DNA from 2 places in the Massilia niabensis genome. Region 2 is predicted to be linked to the other one. Evidence: riboswitches for the same ligand, from Rfam matches in the RefSeq annotation. Region 2 holds a riboswitch; the other holds the start of a gene.

Region 1 (9,301 bases), on a different contig from region 2:
TTCTCGACTACTGCGTGTTTGCGCACTGTTCAAGCGAACACGGCCACCGCCTGATGCTGGAACACTTGCATGCGAAACCGCTCCTGCATTTGAACCTGCGCCTTGGCGAAGGGACAGGCAGCGCCTTGTGCCTGCCCCTGCTGCACGCCGCAGTCAATTTTCTGAACCAAATGGCCACTTTCTCCTCGGCCCAGGTCAGCGAGCGGGCAGACTGACATGCAGCAGCTGCGGCTCTTCTTCATCGCGCTGCAATTCTTTACGCGGCTGCCGATTCCGCGCTGGGTCGGGTTCCAGCCCGAGTGGCTGCACCACGCGTCGCGTTACTTTCCCCTCGTCGGTTGCGTGGTGGCGGCGGTCGCCGCGGGCGTATATGCGCTGGCGGCCCTGGCGCTGCCGGCACCGGTCGCCGCCGTCCTCTCCACCGCCGCCTCGATCTACGTCACGGGCGCCTTCCACGAAGACGGTTTTGCCGACACCTGCGACGGCTTCGGCGGCGGCCTCACGCGCGAGCGCGTGCTCGAGATCATGAAGGACTCGCGTGTGGGTGCCTATGGCGCGATCGGCATCGCCTGCATGCTCGGGGCGAAATGCACGGCCCTGGCGATGCTGCCGCCGGCGGCGGCCATCGCTGCCCTGCTCATCGCCCATCCGCTGTCGCGGCTGGCGGCGACGGCGCTGATTTGGCGCATGGACTACGCGCGCGAGCAGGGAAAGTCGAAACCGATGGCGCAGGCGATGAGCACGGGAGAGTTCGGGATTGCCCTGTTGACCGCGCTGCTGCCCGGCGCCCTGCTGGCCGCTGCCGGCATGGTGTCGCCTACCGCCTTCGGCGGCGCCGTACTGGCCGCTGCGCTGGCGACGTGCTGGCTCGCGCGCAAGTTCCAGTCGCGTATCGGCGGCTATACGGGCGACTGCCTCGGGGCCGTCCAGCAACTGGCCGAGGCCGCGATCTACCTCGCCATCCTGGCGTCCCTCGGCCAGGGTGCGATGCGCGGCACTGTCGCCTAGCCATGCGCCTGATCCTCGTGCGCCACCCGCGCCCGGACATCGCCCCTGGCCTGTGCTATGGCCGCAGCGATGTGCCGGTGGCGGCCGGGGAAACTGAACGGGTGTGCCAAAGGCTCCTGACTGCCGGCCTGCCGCGATCGCTGCCGCGCTTGTTGCCAATTTACGCCAGTCCGCTGCGGCGTTGCGCCGGTCTGGCGCATGCCCTGGCCGCGCCGCCAGCTGCGCCCACCTTTGATGTGCGCCTGGCCGAGATGGACTTCGGCGACTGGGAGCTGCGCAGCTGGGATGACATTCCCATCGGCGAAGTCGATGCCTGGGCGGCCGACCTGCTCCGCTACCGGCCGGGCGGCGGCGAATGCGTGCTCGATGTGGCGCGCAGGGTCGATGCCTTCCGCCGCGACCTGCTGGACTCGGGCCATGCGGCAGCCCTCGTCATCTGCCACGCCGGCACCATGCGCCTGCTCCATGCGCTGCATGGCGGAAGGCCGCTGCACGAGGCCGCGCTGGACGCGGCGCGCACACCTCACCACATCGGCTACGGCGAAATGCTTTTACTGCAAAATTGACATCGCCGCGCACTACACCGCGCACTACACCGTATAATGGCGCCGTTTTGGTGCTCGCGCCTGTGTTCACAGGCGCAGTTAAACGGGAAACACGAAGCCCTGCCTCAGGGCCAACGTGTGCTGCCCCCGCAACGGTCAGCAAGTGCCGCGTTCACGCGGCGAACCGTCTCCCCAGACCACTGTGCTTTGCATGGGAAGGTCAGACGGTCACACTTGCCAGCCCGGATACCGGCCAAAAGGTGGAGGTGCGTCCGCATGGATGCGCTTCTGTTCAATCTGGCCTACGGGGACGTGGGCTGGTTGTCCAACCCATAGACCGTCATGAACTTTCACGTAACACGGCAAGCGGCCGTATCGTCGCTCGCCCTTGCCATGGCTGTGCCTTGCGCATTTGCCGACTCCAACCCTGTCGACACCGTCGTCGTCACCGCAACCCGCAGCCCGCAGCGCGCACCGGACGTCATCGCCCAGACCGTCGTCGTCGACGCCAGGGAAATCGCCCGCTCGGGCGCCGGATCGGTCGCCGACGTGCTGCAGCGCCAGCCCGGCATCGAAATCGCCCGCAACGGCGGCGCCGGCGCCAGCACCAGTGTCTTCCTGCGCGGCGCCAACAGCAACCAGGTCGTCGTGCTGCTCGACGGCGTGCGCATCGGCTCCTCCACCAGCGGCGTGGCCAGCTGGAACGCCGTCCCGCTCGAGGCCGTCGACCGCATCGAAATTGTCTACGGCCCGCTGAGCACCCTGTACGGCGCCGACGCCATCGGCGGCGTGATCCAGATCTTCACGCGCAAGGGCGAAGGCACTGCCACCGCCGGCGCATCGCTTGGCGCCGGCAGCGACGCCGCGCGCCAGGCCAGCGCCCACGTCGCGGGCACTGCCGGCACCGTACGCTACGCCTTCGGCGCGGGACACGAACAGTCCGACAGTTTCTCGGCCACCAAACCCGGCGCCTTCGGCTTCAATCCGGACGACGACGGCTACCGCCGCAGCAGCACGCACGGCCGCCTCGCCCTGGCGCTCGCGCCGGGCCACGAGATCGGCGCCCAGGTGCTGCACAGCCGCCTGCGCGCACAGTACGACAGCGGCGCGGGCAGCTTTGACAGCCGCAACCGCCAGGACCTGAACACGGCCGCCGTCTTCATGACCAACCGGTTCCTGCCGAACTGGCACAGCACCGTGCAGCTGGCGCGCTCGGAAGACAAATCAGGGAGCTTTGCGAATGCCAGCGCCAGCGGCGCCAGCCAGATCGACACCCGCCAGGACGACCTGAGCTGGCAAAACACGGTCACCCTCGGGGCCGACACGCTGCAGCTGCTGTACGGCCACCGCAAGGAAGCGGTCGAGTCGAGCTCGAGCGCCGCGCTGGGACGCGAGCGCATCACGAATGCCTATGCGGCGGCTTACGCGCTGCGGCGCGGCGCCCACCTGCTCGACCTGAGCGCGCGCCAGGACCGTTCGAGCTATGGCGACAAGAATACGGGCGCCACCGGCTACGGCTACGACTTCGGCGGCGGCGTGCGCGCCAGCGCCAGCCTCGGCACGAGCTTTCGCGCCCCCACGTTCAACGAGCTGTACTTCCCCGGCTACGGCGTGCCGACCAACCGGCCCGAGCGCGGCCGCAATGCGGAGCTCGGCCTGCGCTACGACGGCGCACGCACCCAGCTGGGCGCGGTCTGGTTCCGCAACCGCCTGACCGACATGATCGTCTCGGCCACGCCCTGCCCGGACAGCAGCAGCGGCCGTACCGGCAGCTGCGCCTACAACGTCGCCTCGGCCACGCTCGAAGGCGTTACCCTGTCGGGCGCCACCCGTCTCGGTGCGCTGCGCCTGCGCGGCAGCGCCGACTGGCAGGACCCGCACGACAATGGCAGCGGCAAGCGGCTGGCGCGCCGGGCGCGCGAACACGCCAGCGTCGGCGCCGACTACCGCGCCGGGCGCCTCGATACTGGCGCCGAGCTGCAGGTGTCGGGCGCACGTTTCGACGACGCGGCCAACCTGCGCCGGCTGGGCGGCTACGCACTGCTGAACCTGTACGCGACCTGGCAGCTCAATGCGGACCTGTCGCTGCTGGCGCGAGTGAACAATGCCGCCGACAAGGAGTATGAACTGGCCCGCAACTACGGCACGGGCGGCCGCAGCTGGTTCGCGGGCCTGCGTTACGGCATCCGCTGAGGCGGCGGCGCCCGTGCGTACTCCGTATCTGCTTGCCCTGCGCCGGCGCGCCGGCCTCGTCACCGGTTCGCTGCTGCTGGTGGCGGCCGCCTGCATGCTGTACTCCAGCATGACCGGATCGATTGCCGTCCCGGTCGCCGAATTGCCGGCGGCGCTGCGCCAGCTGTTGGTGGGCCGTCCGCAGTCGCTGGCCGCCTCGCTGCTGGAGTTGCGCTCCGGGCGCGCCTCGGTCGCTTTCGTGACCGGCGGCGCGCTGGCCCTGGCTGGCGTGCTGATGCAGGCGCTGCTGCGCAACCCGCTGGCCGACCCCTACATCCTCGGCATCTCGGCCGGCGCCTCGGTCGGCGCACTGTCGGCGATGCTGCTGATGGCCGCTGCGGTCACCATCGATGCGGCGGCGCTGGCAGGTGCGGTCACGGTGGCGATGCTGCTGTACGCCCTCGCCCGGCGCGACCTGCGCCACGGCGCCGCCGAGGGCGGCGTGTCGATGCTGCTGCTGACCGGCGTGATCGTCTCGTCGCTGTGCATGGCCATCATTACGCTGATCCTGTCGATCGCGCCCGAGAGTCAACTGCGCAACATGGTGTTCTGGATGATCGGCGACCTGGCCGGCGCCCCGGTGCGGCCGCTGCCATGGATCGTCCTGGCCGGCGCCCTCGTCTTTGCGCTGCGCAACGCACGCGGCATGAACGTCATCGCCCTGCAAGCGGAAGCCGCCGTGACCCTGGGCGTGCGCGTCGGCGCGCTGCGCAAGGGATTGTTCTTCGTCTCCGGCATGCTCACCGCCAGCGCCGTGACCAGTGCCGGCTCGGTCGGCTTCGTCGGGCTGATCGTGCCGCATGCCTGCCGCTTCGCCTTCGGACCGGACCACCGCATCCTGATTCCCGCGGCCGTGCTGGCCGGAGGCAGCTTCCTGGTGCTGTGCGATACGCTCGCGCGCACGGTCGTCGCGCCCCAGCAGCTGCCGGTGGGCGCCGTCACCGCCATCATCGGCGCTCCCGTCTTCCTCTATCAACTGCACCGCATGCGGCGCGCATGAGCCCGCATCCTTCACCACGGAGTCCACACATGACCGACATGACACCCGAACAGACGGCGGCATTGAACGAGCGCCACCGCGTGCGCATGGAGCGCAAGAAAGCCATCATCGACGAACGGATCGCGGCGGCCGACAAGCAGATCGGCATCATCATCGTCAACACGGGCAACGGCAAGGGCAAGAGCTCAAGCGCGTTCGGCATGGTGGCGCGCGCGCTCGGCCACGGCATGCGCGTGGGAGTCGTCCAGTTCATCAAGGGCGCGATGTCGACCGGCGAAGAACTGTTCCTGCGCCGCTTCCCTGATGAAGTCAGCTTCCATGCAATGGGCGAAGGGTATACCTGGGAGACGCAAAACCGCGAACGCGACATGGCCAAGGCTGCCGAGGCCTGGGAGCAGGCCAGGCGCTTCCTTGCCGATCCGTCGATCGGGCTGGTGGTACTCGACGAACTGAACATCGCCCTGAAATACCGCTACCTCGACGTCCATACCGTCATCGGCGACCTGCTCGACCGCCCGGAAATGCAGCACGTGGTTGTCACCGGGCGCGGTGCGCCGCCCGAACTGGTGGCGGTGGCGGACACCGTCACCGAGATGAACGTCGTCAAGCACGCTTTTGCCGCCGGCATCGCCGCGCAGGCGGGAACCGAGTGGTGAGCGGGGCGGCGGGCAGTGCAGGCGCCCGGATAGTCATGGTCGCGGCGGTGGCCTCCGGCCAGGGCAAGACCACCGTTACCGCGGCGCTCGCGCGCAGCCTGGTGCGCGCGGGCCAGCGGGTGCGCGTCTTCAAGTGTGGGCCGGACTTCATTGACCCGATGCTGCTCGAACGCGCTTGCGGGGCGCCCGTGCACACGCTCGACCTGTGGATGGCGGGCCTGGATGAATGCCGGCGCCGCCTGGCCGACGCGGCGCGCGAAGCGGACGTCGTGCTGGTCGAGGGCGTGATGGGCCTGTACGACGGCACGCCGTCGGCCGCCGACCTGGCACGCACATTCGACATTCCCGTGCTGGCCGTGATCGACGCCGCGGCCATGGCGCAGACAGCCGGCGCGGTGGCGCAGGGCCTGCGCGATTACGGCCCCGTCCACCTGGCGGGGGTAGTGGCCAATCGGGTCGCCAGCACCGGCCACGCGCAGATGATCGCCGCCTCGCTACGCGACATCCCGCTGTTCGGGACGCTGCCGCGCCAGCCGGAGGCGCTGCCCGAACGCCATCTCGGCCTCGTCCTGCCGGGCGAGCTCCCGCGGCTCGACGCCTTGCTCGACGAGCTGGCCGATGCCCTGCAGCTGGACGAGCGGGCCTGGCAGGCGTTGCCGCTGCTGTTGCCGCTTTTGTTGCCAAATGCGCTGCCGGCGCCAATCAGCGCGCCGCTGCTGGCCGGGCGCACCATCGCCGTCGCGCGCGATGCCGCCTTCGCTTTCCTGTACCCGGCCAACCTCGATACCTTGCGCGCACTCGGTGCGCAGCTGGCGTTTTTCTCGCCGCTGGCCGACGAGGGGGTGCCCACTGGCGCCGACGCCGTCTACCTGCCGGGCGGCTACCCCGAACTGCATGCCGCGGCGCTGTCCGGCGCCGCCGGCTGGCAGGCGTCGATCGCCGCGGCATTCTCTGCCGGGCTGCCGATCCTGGCCGAGTGCGGCGGCATGATGGCGCTGGCGGACGAACTCACCGACCCCGACGGCCGGCGCTGGCCGATGGCGGGCCTGCTGCCCGGCGTGGTCCGGATGCAGGCGCGCCTCGCCGGCCTCGGTCCGCAGGCGCTGGACACTGAAGCCGGGCCGCTGCGCGGGCACACCTTCCACTACTCGCGCCTCGAGACGCCCCTGGCGCCGGCCGGCCACACGGTGCGCCATCCGGCCGGCACGCCAGGCGAAGCGGTGTACCGCCACGGTTCGCTGACCGCGTCCTACTTCCACGGCTACTTCGCGTCGAATCCGGCAGCGACGGCCGCCCTCTTCACCCCGGTGGCGCCATGAGCTGCACCCTGATCCTGGGCGGCGCCCGCTCCGGCAAAAGCGCGCTGGCCGAGCGCCTGGCGCTCGAGTCGGGCAAGGAAGTGCTTTACCTGGCGACGTCGCGCGCGGGCGACGGTGAAATGCGCGCGCGCATCGCCCACCACCGCGCGCGCCGCCCGGCGCAATGGCGCACCCTGGAAGAGCCCCTGCTGCTGGCGGCATCCCTGCGCAGCGCATGCAGGCCGGGGCGGATCGTCCTGGTCGACTGCCTGACACTGTGGCTGACGAACCTGATGCTGTGCGGCGTGGCCGAGGTGCCGGAGGACGGTAAATTCACGCCGCCCCCCGAGTTCGAGGCGCAGCGCACGGCCTTCCTCGACTTGCTCGCGCAAGGACTGCCGGGGGAGCTGCTGCTGGTCTCGAACGAGGTCGGCATGGGCATCGTGCCGATGGGCGCCCTCGCGCGGCGCTTCGCCGACGAAGCCGGCCTGCTGAACCAGGCAGTGGCGGCGCGCGTGCAGCGCGTCATCCTGGTTGCCGCGGGCCTGCCACTGGTCCTGAAGGGCGCGCCATGCTGACCGGCCTCCACGCGGCGCAACTGGCGTGGCTGCTGTTGGCCGGGGTGACGCTCGACCTGCTGCTGGGGGAAGCGCGCCGCTGGCATCCGCTGGTCGGCTTCGGCCGCGCCGCGCAGGCGCTCGAAGCAAGGCTCAACCGTGGGCAGGCGCGCATCGCGCGCGGCCTGCTTGGCTGGAGCCTGCTGGTGGCGCCGCCTGTTGCGCTGTGCTGGTGGCTGGCCGGGCACTGGGGCATGGCGGTCCACGTCCTGCTGCTGTATTTCGCCCTGGGCCTGCGCAGCCTGCGCGAGCACACGCTACCCATTTTGTCGGCACTGCGCGCCGGCGACCTGCCCCTGGCGCGTACGCTCACCGGGCGCATCGTCAGCCGGGACACCGCCGACGCGAACGCATCGGACCTGGCAAAAGCCGGCGCCGAGTCACTGCTGGAAAACGGCAACGACGCCGTGTTCGGCACGCTGTTCTGGTTCGTGGTCGCGGGTGGTCCGGGCGCGCTGCTGTTCCGCCTGGCGAACACGCTCGATGCCATGTGGGGGTATCGCAACGAGCGCTACAACCTGTTTGGCCGGGTCGCGGCCCGTGCCGACGACCTGCTCAATCTTGTACCGGCGCGCCTGACCGCGCTGTCCTACCTGCTGCTGGCCCCGCGCGGCGGCAGCGTGCGCGCATGGCGCTGCTGGCGCGAGCAGGCACGCTCCTGGGACAGCCCGAATGCGGGGCCGGTGATGGCCAGCGGCGCAGGCGCACTCGGTATCGCCCTCGGCGGTCCGGCGCGTTACGCCGGCCGGCTCGAATCGCGCCCGGCGCTTGGCTGCGGCCCGGACGCAGCGCCGGTCGACATCCTGCGCGCCTGGCGCCTGGTGCTGTTTTCCACCTTCCTGTGGCTGGCGCTGGCCGGCAGTGCGGCCGCGGTGCTGAAGCTCGGAGGAGTCCATGCTTGAACATGGCGGCAACCTGCGCGCCGCGAGGCAGCGCTACGGCCGCGACGACTGGCTCGACCTGTCGACCGGCATCAATCCGTGGGGCTACCAAGTTCCGGCACTGGCAGCCGATGCCTGGCATCGGCTGCCCGAACCCAACCCGGCGCTGGTGCGGGCGGCCTGCGCCTATTACGGCGCGCCGCTTTTGCTGCCTGTCGCCGGAACCCAGGCCGCGATCCAGGCCCTGCCGCGCCTGCGCCCGCCCGCGCGTGTGACGGTGGCTGCGCCCTCTTACGCCGAGCATGCGCACCACTGGGGCAAGCACGGGCACAGCTTGCGCGAAGTGCCGTATGCGGCCTTGGGCACTGCGATCGCGACCAGCGATGTGGTGGTGGTCTGCAACCCGAACAATCCGACCGGCGCCGCCATTGCGCCGGCGCAGCTGCTGGCGTGGGCCGACGAGCTGGGCCGGCGCGGAGGCTGGCTCGTGGTCGACGAGGCATTCGGCGACACGCTGCCTGGCCCGGGCGTGGCAGCATACTCGGCGCAGCCCGGCCTGGTCGTGCTGCGCTCGGTCGGCAAGTTCTTCGGCCTGGCCGGATTGCGACTCGGCTTCGTGGGGGCGCATCCTGCCTTGCTGGGCGACCTGGCCGAGCTGCTCGGCCCCTGGGCCGTGAGCGGCCCGGCCCAGGACATTGCGCTGGCCGCGCTCGAAGACCACGCCTGGCAGCACGCAATGCGGGCGCGGCTCCAGGCGGCCGGGCAGCGCTTGCGCTTGCAGCTGGCGGCCTACCGCATCGACGCCGGCGGCACCGACCTGTTCCACTGGTGGCCCGAGCCCAGGCCGGAAGCCTTCCATGACCACCTGGCGCAGCACGGCATCTGGTGCCGGCTGTTTACGCAAGCGGCACGCGGGATCCGGCTCGGCCTGCCGGCGGACGAAGAAGCATGGCAGCGCCTTGTGCGCGCACTCGATGAATGGAGCGAAAAATGAAACGATGGATACTGGTTGCCGCCCTGGCAAGCACCGAGGCGGCTTTGGCAACGGGAGCGGCAGCGGCGCC
Region 2 (9,301 bases):
GCCTGGCTTCGCCGGCAGTGTTGGCGGCCGTTCGGGCGTCCACTTAAAAAGGAGGAGATTGTGAAGAGAGCACTACAGATGGTGATGGTGGCCTGCCTGATGACAGCCTCTGGCCTGGCTACAGCGGCGAACTACACGCTGTGGATCAACGGACGTACCGGCGGCGGCGCGATCGGCAACTACAATAGCTGGACCTACTGGGGGCCGGGCACGACGGCCGCCGGCGTCAACAAGAAATCGGTCAACTGGGACGGCCGCAGCAGCATCGCTTCGCAAAGCGGCAAGATCCGCGACGCGCTCGACTGCTTCTGCACCGGCAGCAACTGGTGCTACGTCGCCACCCACAGCGCCGGCGACCTGATGATGGGCTATACGATGGCCAATTACGGCGGCTCGGCGCGCATGAAGAAGAACGCGGCCCCAAGCTCGACCGGTGTCTGCGGCAATGCGGACGGCAGCTCGCAGACCGGCTGGAACATCAAATGGGTGCGCGCCGCCTCGGGCGCCGGCGGCGGCTCGGAGCTGTCCGACGCCGGTTCCTGGACGACGTCGGAGCCGCTGGTGCAGGACCTGAAAACCACCACCGCGCGCGCCATGTACAACCACAACAACACGCGCAACGTCTGGTTCTACATGTATGCCGGCGCCAAGGGCACGGCCTATTCCGGCATCCTGCCGGGCCAAGACGACGAAGCCGTGGCCTACCACAGTACCGGCGGGGTGGCCGGCAGTTCGGGCGGCTCGTATTGCAACCCGAGCGACTGGCTGTGCAACGACCTGACCCTGGGGACGGCCGCCAACGAGGGCGGCGCCGTCAAGTGGAGTTACCACTCGGTGAGTTTCCGCGACGACGGCGAAGCCTATAACCACTACGCCAACGGCAATTGGGGCGGGATCGTCGGGGTGGTACGCAACGCCGTGGTGAACAGTGCCCTCTGATCGTCCATCGCAAGGGAAGCGGGGCAGGGCTTCAGGCCTGCCCCGCTGGCTCCCCATTTCGCTGATCGTGGCGCTGCTGGCGGCCATCGGCTGGCTGGCGCTGAAGGGGGACGAGCCGGCGCCCAGCGCGGCGCCGGCAGCGGGCGCTCCTTCTTCCCAGGGCCCGCAATTCTTCGGCCAGGTAGCCGGCCAGATGGACCCGCCCGTGGCCGACGAACGCGCGCGCCGCCGCCAGCAACTGGTGGAAGTCTTCCAGTTGGCCGACCACAGCTATTGCAGCTACCGCGAGGGCAGCAAGTACCCGGCCAGCTCGCGGCCGATGTCGCAGAATCCCGACCAGGCCTACCCGAACCGTCCCGTCACGGAGGTCAACCCAATGCGCGGCGAGGACCGCCGCAGCAATCCGAACATCCTGCTCCAGACCTCGCAGTCACGCGTCTACCTGGCGGCCGGCGAATCGGTCGCGTTCTCGCTGCGCGCGGTCGAGCCGAACGGGACTGTCGTGCCGCTGGTGGTCACGCGCTCGATCGCGGCGGGCATCACGCGCATCGGCAACGGCGCGGGCGCGCGCCCGACCACCCAGGTGCCGCTGGCCTTTGCCGACGATGGCAGCGGCGCCGATCCGGTGGCCGGCGACGGCGCCTTTGCCGCCGTGCTCACGCCTGCCCAGACCGGGCTGGCGGGCTTTCACGGCACCATCCGCACCGAGGTGCGCTACACGGCGGCGGGCCGGAACGGCGTGCTGGTCTTCGACGTGATTTATTCGCCGAAGGTGCCGGCGGTGTGGGCGGGGGCGCCGCGCGAGGCGGTCGTGGACGGTTCGCTCGCCTTCATCCTGCGCGTCGACGTGCGCCAGGCCGGCCGCTACGTCATCACCGGCCGCATCGACGACGCCAGGGGGACGCCGTTCGCGCTGGCGACCTTCAACGAAGTGCTGGGGCCGGGGCCGAACGAGGTCAGGCTGGTGGCCTTCGGCAAGCTGATGCACGATGGTGCGCCGGCGCTGCCGCTGACCCTGCGCGATGTCGACGGCTACCTGCTGAAGGAGAATACCGACCCCGACCGCGAACTGATGCCGCGCCTGGAAGGACCGGTGATGACCAGCCGCACGCGCTCGCTGGAGGGCATCGCCGACGATGAGTGGACGAGCGAAGAGCGGGAACGCTACCTCACCGAATTCGCCAAGGACCGCAGGCAGGCGCACGCGGAACTGGCGAAGTTCGATCCGGCCGGGCCGATCCCGGCGAGTAGCTGCGGGCCGGTGAAGTAAGCCGGCGCTGATCGGGACGGGAGCGGGCGCCGCGGGACGGGCGCCCGTTTTTTTCGTGGCCCACTGGCGCTTCGCCGACCCCAGCACGCGTGCGCAGCTGTTCGGTATCCTCCCAGCCACTCTGCCGTGCATCCCGTTTGACGGCTTGCTGAGGATGTCGCAACAATCGTCTTCAGCGGTCGGCCGCTCCACGTCCCGCTGCACACCCGCACTGCACACCAATAACAACGGAGGATGACATGCGACGTTCCGCGCGCCTAGCCCTTTCGCTGTGCCTGCCCGGCCTGCTCGCCGCCGGCGTGGCCGGCGCCACCAACTACAGCCTGTGGATCAACGGCCGCACCGGCGGCGGGGCGATCGGCAACTACGACGACTTCAGCTATTTCGGCCCGAACGCCACGCCCGCCGGCATCAACAAGAAATCGGTCAACTGGGACGGGCGCAGCAGCATTGCCTCGCAAAGCGGCACCATCCGCAATGCGCTCGACTGTTTCTGCACCGGCGACAACTGGTGCTATGTGGCCGTGCACAGTGCCGGCGACATGCTGATGGGCTATACGCTGGCCCAGTACGGGGCCTCGACGCGGCCGCTGACGAACGCCCGGCCGGATGCCGCCGGCGTGTGCGCGCCCGCCAGCGGCGGCGCCCGCGGCACCCAAGCCGGCTGGAACATCAAATGGGTACGCGTCGCGGCCGGGTCGGCCGGCGGCAGCGAACTGGCCGACATCGGCGCCTGGACGACGAGCGAGGCGCTGGCCCACGAGCACAAGGTGTCGACCGCGCGCGCGCTCTACAACCACAACGAGACGCGCAACATCTGGTTCTACATGTACGCCGGTGCCAGGGGCACGCTGTATTCGTTCGCGCTGCCGGGGCAGGACGACGAGGTCGTGGCTTACCACAGTGCGGGCGGGGTGTCGGGCAGCGGCGGCAGCTCGTTCTGCAATCCGGGCGACTGGTTCTGCAACGACCTGAGGGCGGGCCCGGGGCCGAACCAGGGCGGGCGGGCCAAGTGGGCTTTCCACTCGGTTGTGTTCCGGGACGATGGCGAGGACTACGGGCACTACACGGAGCGGAACTGGAGCGGCGTGACCTCGCTGGTGCGGCGCGACATGGAAGCGCTGGCGCGGTAGGGGGTGTAACGTACACTGCAGGGTGGACGGCAATCAGTCCAGTGGACCGATTGCCCTGTCCACCCACCGTAAAGCCATCACCCCGCCTGGCCGCGCGTCGCCCGCTTCTCCGCCGGGCTCAGGCGCTTGGCCGTCACATACACCACATACATCGGCTGCGCGGCCCCTTGTGGCTGCGCCAGCTCGGTTTCCGCCACCGCGTTCGCGGCCGCCAGCGGCGCGGCGCGTTCCGACGGCCCGCTCAGGCAGGCGGCGAGACCGAGTCCCGCGAAAGCCCCAAAGATCCATACCTCGACGTTGCGCGCGATTTCCATGATGCTCTCCATGACGTTGTCACTGGTGTCGACCCAGCACGGCCACAAGCGGCCGTGCTGTCATCGTGCCCGTCCGGGATGACTCGATATTGCAACGAATCAAGTCAAAACAATTCCATGAGGAAACTTTACAACAACGCGTCCGGACACTGCCTGCGATAGCCGCGTAAAATACCGCCTCGTTCGCGCACATTTTGAAAGCACAGCATGTCGATACAATGGTTCCCGGGCCACATGAACTCCGCCAAGAAGCAGGCAGAGGAGCAGATGGAATTCATCGATCTGGTGATCGAAGTGCTCGACGCGCGCCTGCCGGAGGCGAGCTGCAATCCGATGGTCGACCGCATGCGCAAATTCCGCCAGCGTCCCATCCTGAAAATCCTGAACAAGACCGATCTGGCCGACCCGGCGGCGACCGCCGCATGGAAGGCGTATTACGACGCGCTGCCCGGCGTAACGGCGTATCCGATGACGACCAAGAAGCCGGCCGACGTTGCCCGCATTCCGGCGCTGGCGCTGTCGCTGGCGCCGCACCGCGGCGTGCCGACCAAGCCGCTGCGCATCATGATCATGGGTATCCCGAACGTCGGCAAATCGACGCTGATGAATGCGCTCCTGAAAAAGCGCGTGGCCAAGGTCGGCGACGAGCCGGCGGTGACCAAGGTCCAGCAAAAGCTGTATCTCGACAAGCACACGGTGCTGGTCGACACCCCTGGCCTGATGTGGCCGAAGATCGAGATGCCGAGCGACGGCCTGATGCTTGCCGCCAGCCACGCGATCGGCACCAATGCGCTGATTGAAGAGGAAGTGGCCTTCTTCCTGGGCGACGTGCTGCTCGAGCGCTATCCCCAGCTGCTCACGGCGCGCTACGGCTTCAAGACCGAGGGCCTGGACGGCATCGGCGTGGTCGAGCAGGTCGCGGCGCGGCGCGGTTTCCGCGTGCGCGGCGGCGAATTCGATGTCGAAAAAGCGGCGCACGTGCTGCTGCACGACTACCGCAGCGGCGCTATCGGGCGCATCAGCCTGGAGACGCCGGACAGCCGCTCCGCGCGCATCGAGGCGCACCGGGCCGAGGTGGCGGAAAAGGCCCGCATCGCCGCCGAGAAGGCGGCGCAGAAGGCGGAAGAGGCCGCGCGCGGCAAGCGCGGCACGCAGGCGGCTCCGGAATAACAAGCGCCAGGCGGCGCGGTGTCACATGCATATCCGCGTCCTCGCCAGGGTCCACTGGTGAACATTTCCCTTGTCACGTATATAATCACCCCCGTTCTGGTGCCCGCGTGCGCAATCTGCGCGCGCAGTTAAACGGGAAACACGACGCCCAGCGCCCTCGGCGCCTGGCCAACGTGTGCTGCCCCCGCAACGGTAAACAAGCGTCGCCCCAGGCGACTGGCTGCTTCGAACACCACTGTGCCCCTGGCGTAGGAAGGTGAAGCGGTCTGACTTGTCAGCCCGGATACCGGCCAGGACAGGGGGACTCCCATCCACGGGCGTCCGTTGAATCCGGCTTGCGGGGACGCAGGCCGGGTGCACCTATTTCATAAGAATCAAAACATGAGCTTTGCTGTTGACCTGAACAGCGCGCCGGCAATCAAGCCGATCGCGCTGGCCTGCGCATTTTCCCTTTCCCTGTTTGCCGGTGCCGCGAGCGCCCAGGAGCAGGCTATTTCGACCGTCCACGTCACCGGCTCGCGCTTCCCCGCCGATGCCGCACTGCCCACGGTGGGCGCCACCGTCATCAGCGCCGACGAGATCCGCAGCGCCGGCGTCACCGACGTCAACCAGGCGATCCGCAAGATCGGCGGCGTGTATGGCCGCCAGAGCCTGGACGGCTCGCCCGACTTCGGCCTCGACCTGCGCGGCTTCGGCACCAACAGCAGCCAGAACCTGGTGATCCTGGTCGACGGCGTGCGCATGAACGAGAACGAACTGGCGGGCGCCGTGCTGTCGGCGATCCCGGTCGACACGGTCGAGCGCATCGAGATTGCGCGCGGCGGCAGCAGCGTGCTGTACGGCGAGGGCGCGACCGGCGGCGTGATCAACATCATCACCAGGCGCGGCACCGAAGCCGGCTACCACGGTTCGGTCAGCCTGGAGCGCGGCCGCTTCGACCAGCACGACGCGCGCGCCTCGGTGCGCCACGGCGAAGGCGCGCTCTCCTTTGACCTGGCTGCCGCCCACCAGGGCACCGACAACTACCGCAACAACAACGAATTCCGCCAGAAGACGGTCAGCGGCGGCGTGCAGTGGGCGACAGGCGCCAGCCGCCTCGGCCTGCGCGTCGAATCCGCGCGCCAGGATGCGCGCTTCCCCGGTTCGCTCAACCTGGCCGAGTTCGAGGCCAACCCGCGCCAGAGCCTGACCCCGAACGACTTCGGCACGCTGGCGACCGACCGCGTGAGCTTGTCCGGTGCGCACCGCATCGGCGCCGTCGAGCTGCTCGCCGAACTGGCGCACCGCGAGCGCGACAGCCGCGGCCATTACGAGACGGCCTTCGGTACCGGCGACGTCGCCAACACCAGCCGCCAGACCCAGTTTTCGCCGCGCCTGCGCCATCTGGCGCGCACCGGCGGCATGCTCAACGAATTCGTCGCCGGCGTCGACCTGCTCGAATGGGAACGCGTCTCGACCTACGCCAGCGCCTTCGGCACCATGCGCAACGACGCCAGCCAGGACTCGCGCGCCTTTTATGTGCGCGACGAAGTGCGCTGGGACGCGGCCTGGAATGCGCGCCTGGCCGTTGGAGCGCGCCACGAGCGCTTCGAGAAGGACTATGCCGACCTGGGCGCGACCGTTCCCCGCGAATCGAGCGCGCAGTCGCAGAATGCCTGGTCAATCGAAGGCAGCATCGATCCGCTTGCCGGTGTCACCCTGCACGCGAAGGTCGGGGAAAGCTACCGCGTACCGAATGCGGACGAGAACAGCTACCGTTTCAGCAACCAGGTGCTGGACGTGCAGACCTCGCGCGACCTCGAGTTTGGCGTGACCGTCGGGAACGACGCGCGCCGGGTCTCGGCGCGTGTGTTCCGCCACCGCCTGCGCGACGAAATCTTCTTCGATCCGACCCTGTTCGGCGGCTTCGGCGTCAACACCAACCTCGACCCGACCCGCCGCCAGGGCATCGAGCTCGACGGCCACCTGGACCTGCCGGCGATTGTGCCAGGCAAGCTGCGCCTGACCGGCCACGTGCAGCACGTGAAGGCCGAGTTCACGGACGGCCCGAACGCCGGCCGCGAAATGGTGCTGGTGCCGAAGAACGTCGTCACGGCGCGCCTGGCATGGCTCCCTGGCAGTGGCCACAGCGCCGACATCGGCGCCCAGTATGTGTCGACCCAGCGCTACGGCAGCGACTTCGACAACAGCTGCGGCGCGCGCATTCCGTCCTATACGACGATTGACGCGCGCTATGCGGTAAAAGTCGGCGCCTGGGAGTTCGCCGCCACCGGCCTGAACCTGGGTGATCGCCGCTATTTCAGCCAGGCCTTCGGCTGCCGCAGCGGCATCTACCCGAGCGATGCGCGCCAGTTGAAGCTCTCCGCCCGCTACGACTTTTGATGCCGTGAAGCTGCCGCCTGCTCCGCAAAGCCAGCGCCAACGCCAGCACGCCACGCTGGCGCTGCTGGGCACCTGCGCGCTGTTTGCGGTCCTGGTGGCCGGGCTTGCTGGCTCGGTGCCGGTGCCCCTGCACGAGGTGCCTGGCGCCCTCGGCAGCCTGTTGGCCGGCGCGCCCGACGGCATGGCGGCAACCCTGCTCGACCTGCGCCTCGGGCGCGCCAGCAGCGCCTTCGTCACCGGCGCCGCGCTGGCGCTGGCCGGCGTCATGATGCAGGCGCTGGTGCGCAACCCGCTGGCCGATCCGTATGTGCTGGGCGTCTCGGCCGGGGCCGCGGTCGGCGCACTGGCGGCGCTGCTGTTCGGCGCGGCGCTGTGGGCGGTCGACCTGGGCGCCTTCGGCGGCGCGATCGCCGTGTCGCTGCTGCTGTACCTGCTGGCGCGGCGCGACTTGAGCGGAATGCGGAGCGGCATGCGTGGAGGCGGGCAGGGAGGGACGCGCACCGGCGAGTCCGGCGTGCTGCTGCTGACCGGCGTGGTGCTGGCTTCGGCCTGCATGGCGCTGGTCACCCTGATGCTGTCGGTGGCGCCCGAGTCGCGCCTGCGCGGCATGGTGTTCTGGATGATCGGCGACCTGGCCGGCACCTCCTGGCGCCTGCTGCCGTGGGTGGTGCTGGTGGCCGCGCTGGTGCTCGGCCTGCGCCGGGCCAGGGCGCTCAATATCATGGCGCTGCATACCGACGCCGCCGTCACCCTCGGTGTCGACGTGGTGGCGCAGCGCCGTTTCCTGTTCATCTGTTCCGGCCTGCTGACGGCCTGTGCCGTCACCACCGGAGGCAGTATCGGTTTCGTCGGGCTGGTGGTGCCGCATGCCTGCCGCCACGCCTTCGGGCCGGACCACCGAATATTATTACCCGCTGCCGCCCTTGCGGGCGGGAGCTTCCTGGTGCTGGCCGATACGCTGGCGCGCACCGTGCTGGCGCCGCAGCAGCTGCCGGTGGGCGTGCTGACCTCGCTGATCGGCGTGCCGGTATTCCTGTTCCAGCTCCACCAATTGCACCTGCGCCGCCGATGAATGAGACCCCGATGTTCGAGACCCATGGCCTGATGCTGCGCGCCGACGGCCGCATCCTCGTCGAGCACCTGGACTGGCGCGTCGCTGCCGGCGAAAGCTGGTGCGTGATCGGCCCGAACGGCGCCGGCAAGAGCACGTTGCTGCGCACCGTGGCGGGCCTGCGCGCGCCGGATGGCGGCAGCGTGGATATCGCCGGCAAACCGCTGCCGGGCTGGCCCCTGACCGCGCTGGCGCGCGAACGCGCCTACCTGGCGCAATCGCGCGGCGACGCCTTTGCCTACCGCGTCATCGAAACAGTCCTGATGGCGCGCCACCCCTATCACGCCGACCATTACTGGGAAGGCAGCGACGACCACGCCGCCGCCGAAGCCGCCTTGCGCAAGCTCGATGTGCTGCACCTGGCCGAACGCGACGTGCGCACCTTATCAGGAGGTGAGCGCCAGCGCGTGGCGCTGGCGGCATTGCTGGCCCAGGAAACGCCGCTGCTGCTGCTCGACGAACCGGCGAATGCGCTCGACCTCGCGCACCAGGTTGCCATGACGGAGCTGCTGGCGCGCCTGTGCCGCGAGGAAGGCAGGGCGGTGGTCAGCGTCGGCCACGACCTGAACCTGGCCTGGAGCGGCGCCACGCACGCCCTGCTGTTGATGGGCGAGGGCGCCTGGCGCGCCGGCCCGGTGGCGCAGGTGATGCGCGCCGACCTGCTCGGCGCCTGCCTGGGCCACCCGATCGCCGCCATCGAGCACGATGGGCGTACTATCTTCCTGCCGGGTGCGCCTTCGGCCGCGCCGTCGCTTGCTGCGGCTGTTACCCCTGTACGGAGAACCTCTTGAAAACCATCCTTTTCACGCTGCTGGCGCTGTGCACGCAGCTGGCAAGCGCCGCCATCAGCGTCGTCGACGACAGCGGCCGGCGCGTCAGCCTGGCGCGCCCGGCCCAGCGCGTGATTTCGATGTCGCCGCACGTGACCGAACTGCTGTTCGCGGCCGGCGGCGGCGCGCGCATCGCCGGCGCCATGAACTAC

Evidence for each region. A riboswitch is a leader RNA that binds a small molecule or an ion and turns the genes downstream of it on or off. The one in region 2 is predicted to bind cobalamin.
Region 1: another riboswitch for cobalamin. It lies ahead of ACFPN5_RS06015 (TonB-dependent receptor domain-containing protein); the one in region 2 lies ahead of ACFPN5_RS21750 (TonB-dependent receptor family protein).

The regions. Positions count from the first base shown of each region.
Region 1 covers NZ_JBHSMU010000006.1:1,254-10,554, forward strand. The annotation lists gene cobT (nicotinate-nucleotide--dimethylbenzimidazole phosphoribosyltransferase) at 1-215, shown strand, start outside; gene ACFPN5_RS06005 (adenosylcobinamide-GDP ribazoletransferase) at 217-1,008, shown strand; gene ACFPN5_RS06010 (histidine phosphatase family protein) at 1,011-1,574, shown strand; cobalamin riboswitch at 1,606-1,825, shown strand; gene ACFPN5_RS06015 (TonB-dependent receptor domain-containing protein) at 1,896-3,746, shown strand; gene ACFPN5_RS06020 (FecCD family ABC transporter permease) at 3,760-4,785, shown strand; gene cobO (cob(I)yrinic acid a,c-diamide adenosyltransferase) at 4,815-5,441, shown strand; gene ACFPN5_RS06030 (cobyrinate a,c-diamide synthase) at 5,477-6,760, shown strand; gene cobU (bifunctional adenosylcobinamide kinase/adenosylcobinamide-phosphate guanylyltransferase) at 6,757-7,317, shown strand; gene ACFPN5_RS06040 (CobD/CbiB family cobalamin biosynthesis protein) at 7,311-8,258, shown strand; gene cobD (threonine-phosphate decarboxylase CobD) at 8,251-9,231, shown strand; gene ACFPN5_RS06050 (cobalamin-binding protein) at 9,228-9,301, shown strand, end outside.
Region 2 covers NZ_JBHSMU010000016.1:194,828-204,128, reverse strand. The annotation lists gene ACFPN5_RS21775 (hypothetical protein) at 61-939, shown strand; gene ACFPN5_RS21770 (choice-of-anchor X domain-containing protein) at 929-2,209, shown strand; gene ACFPN5_RS21765 (hypothetical protein) at 2,449-3,342, shown strand; gene ACFPN5_RS21760 (hypothetical protein) at 3,420-3,656, opposite strand; gene ylqF (ribosome biogenesis GTPase YlqF) at 3,864-4,826, shown strand; cobalamin riboswitch at 4,907-5,135, shown strand; gene ACFPN5_RS21750 (TonB-dependent receptor family protein) at 5,208-7,208, shown strand; gene ACFPN5_RS21745 (FecCD family ABC transporter permease) at 7,219-8,280, shown strand; gene ACFPN5_RS21740 (ABC transporter ATP-binding protein) at 8,292-9,110, shown strand; gene ACFPN5_RS21735 (cobalamin-binding protein) at 9,107-9,301, shown strand, end outside.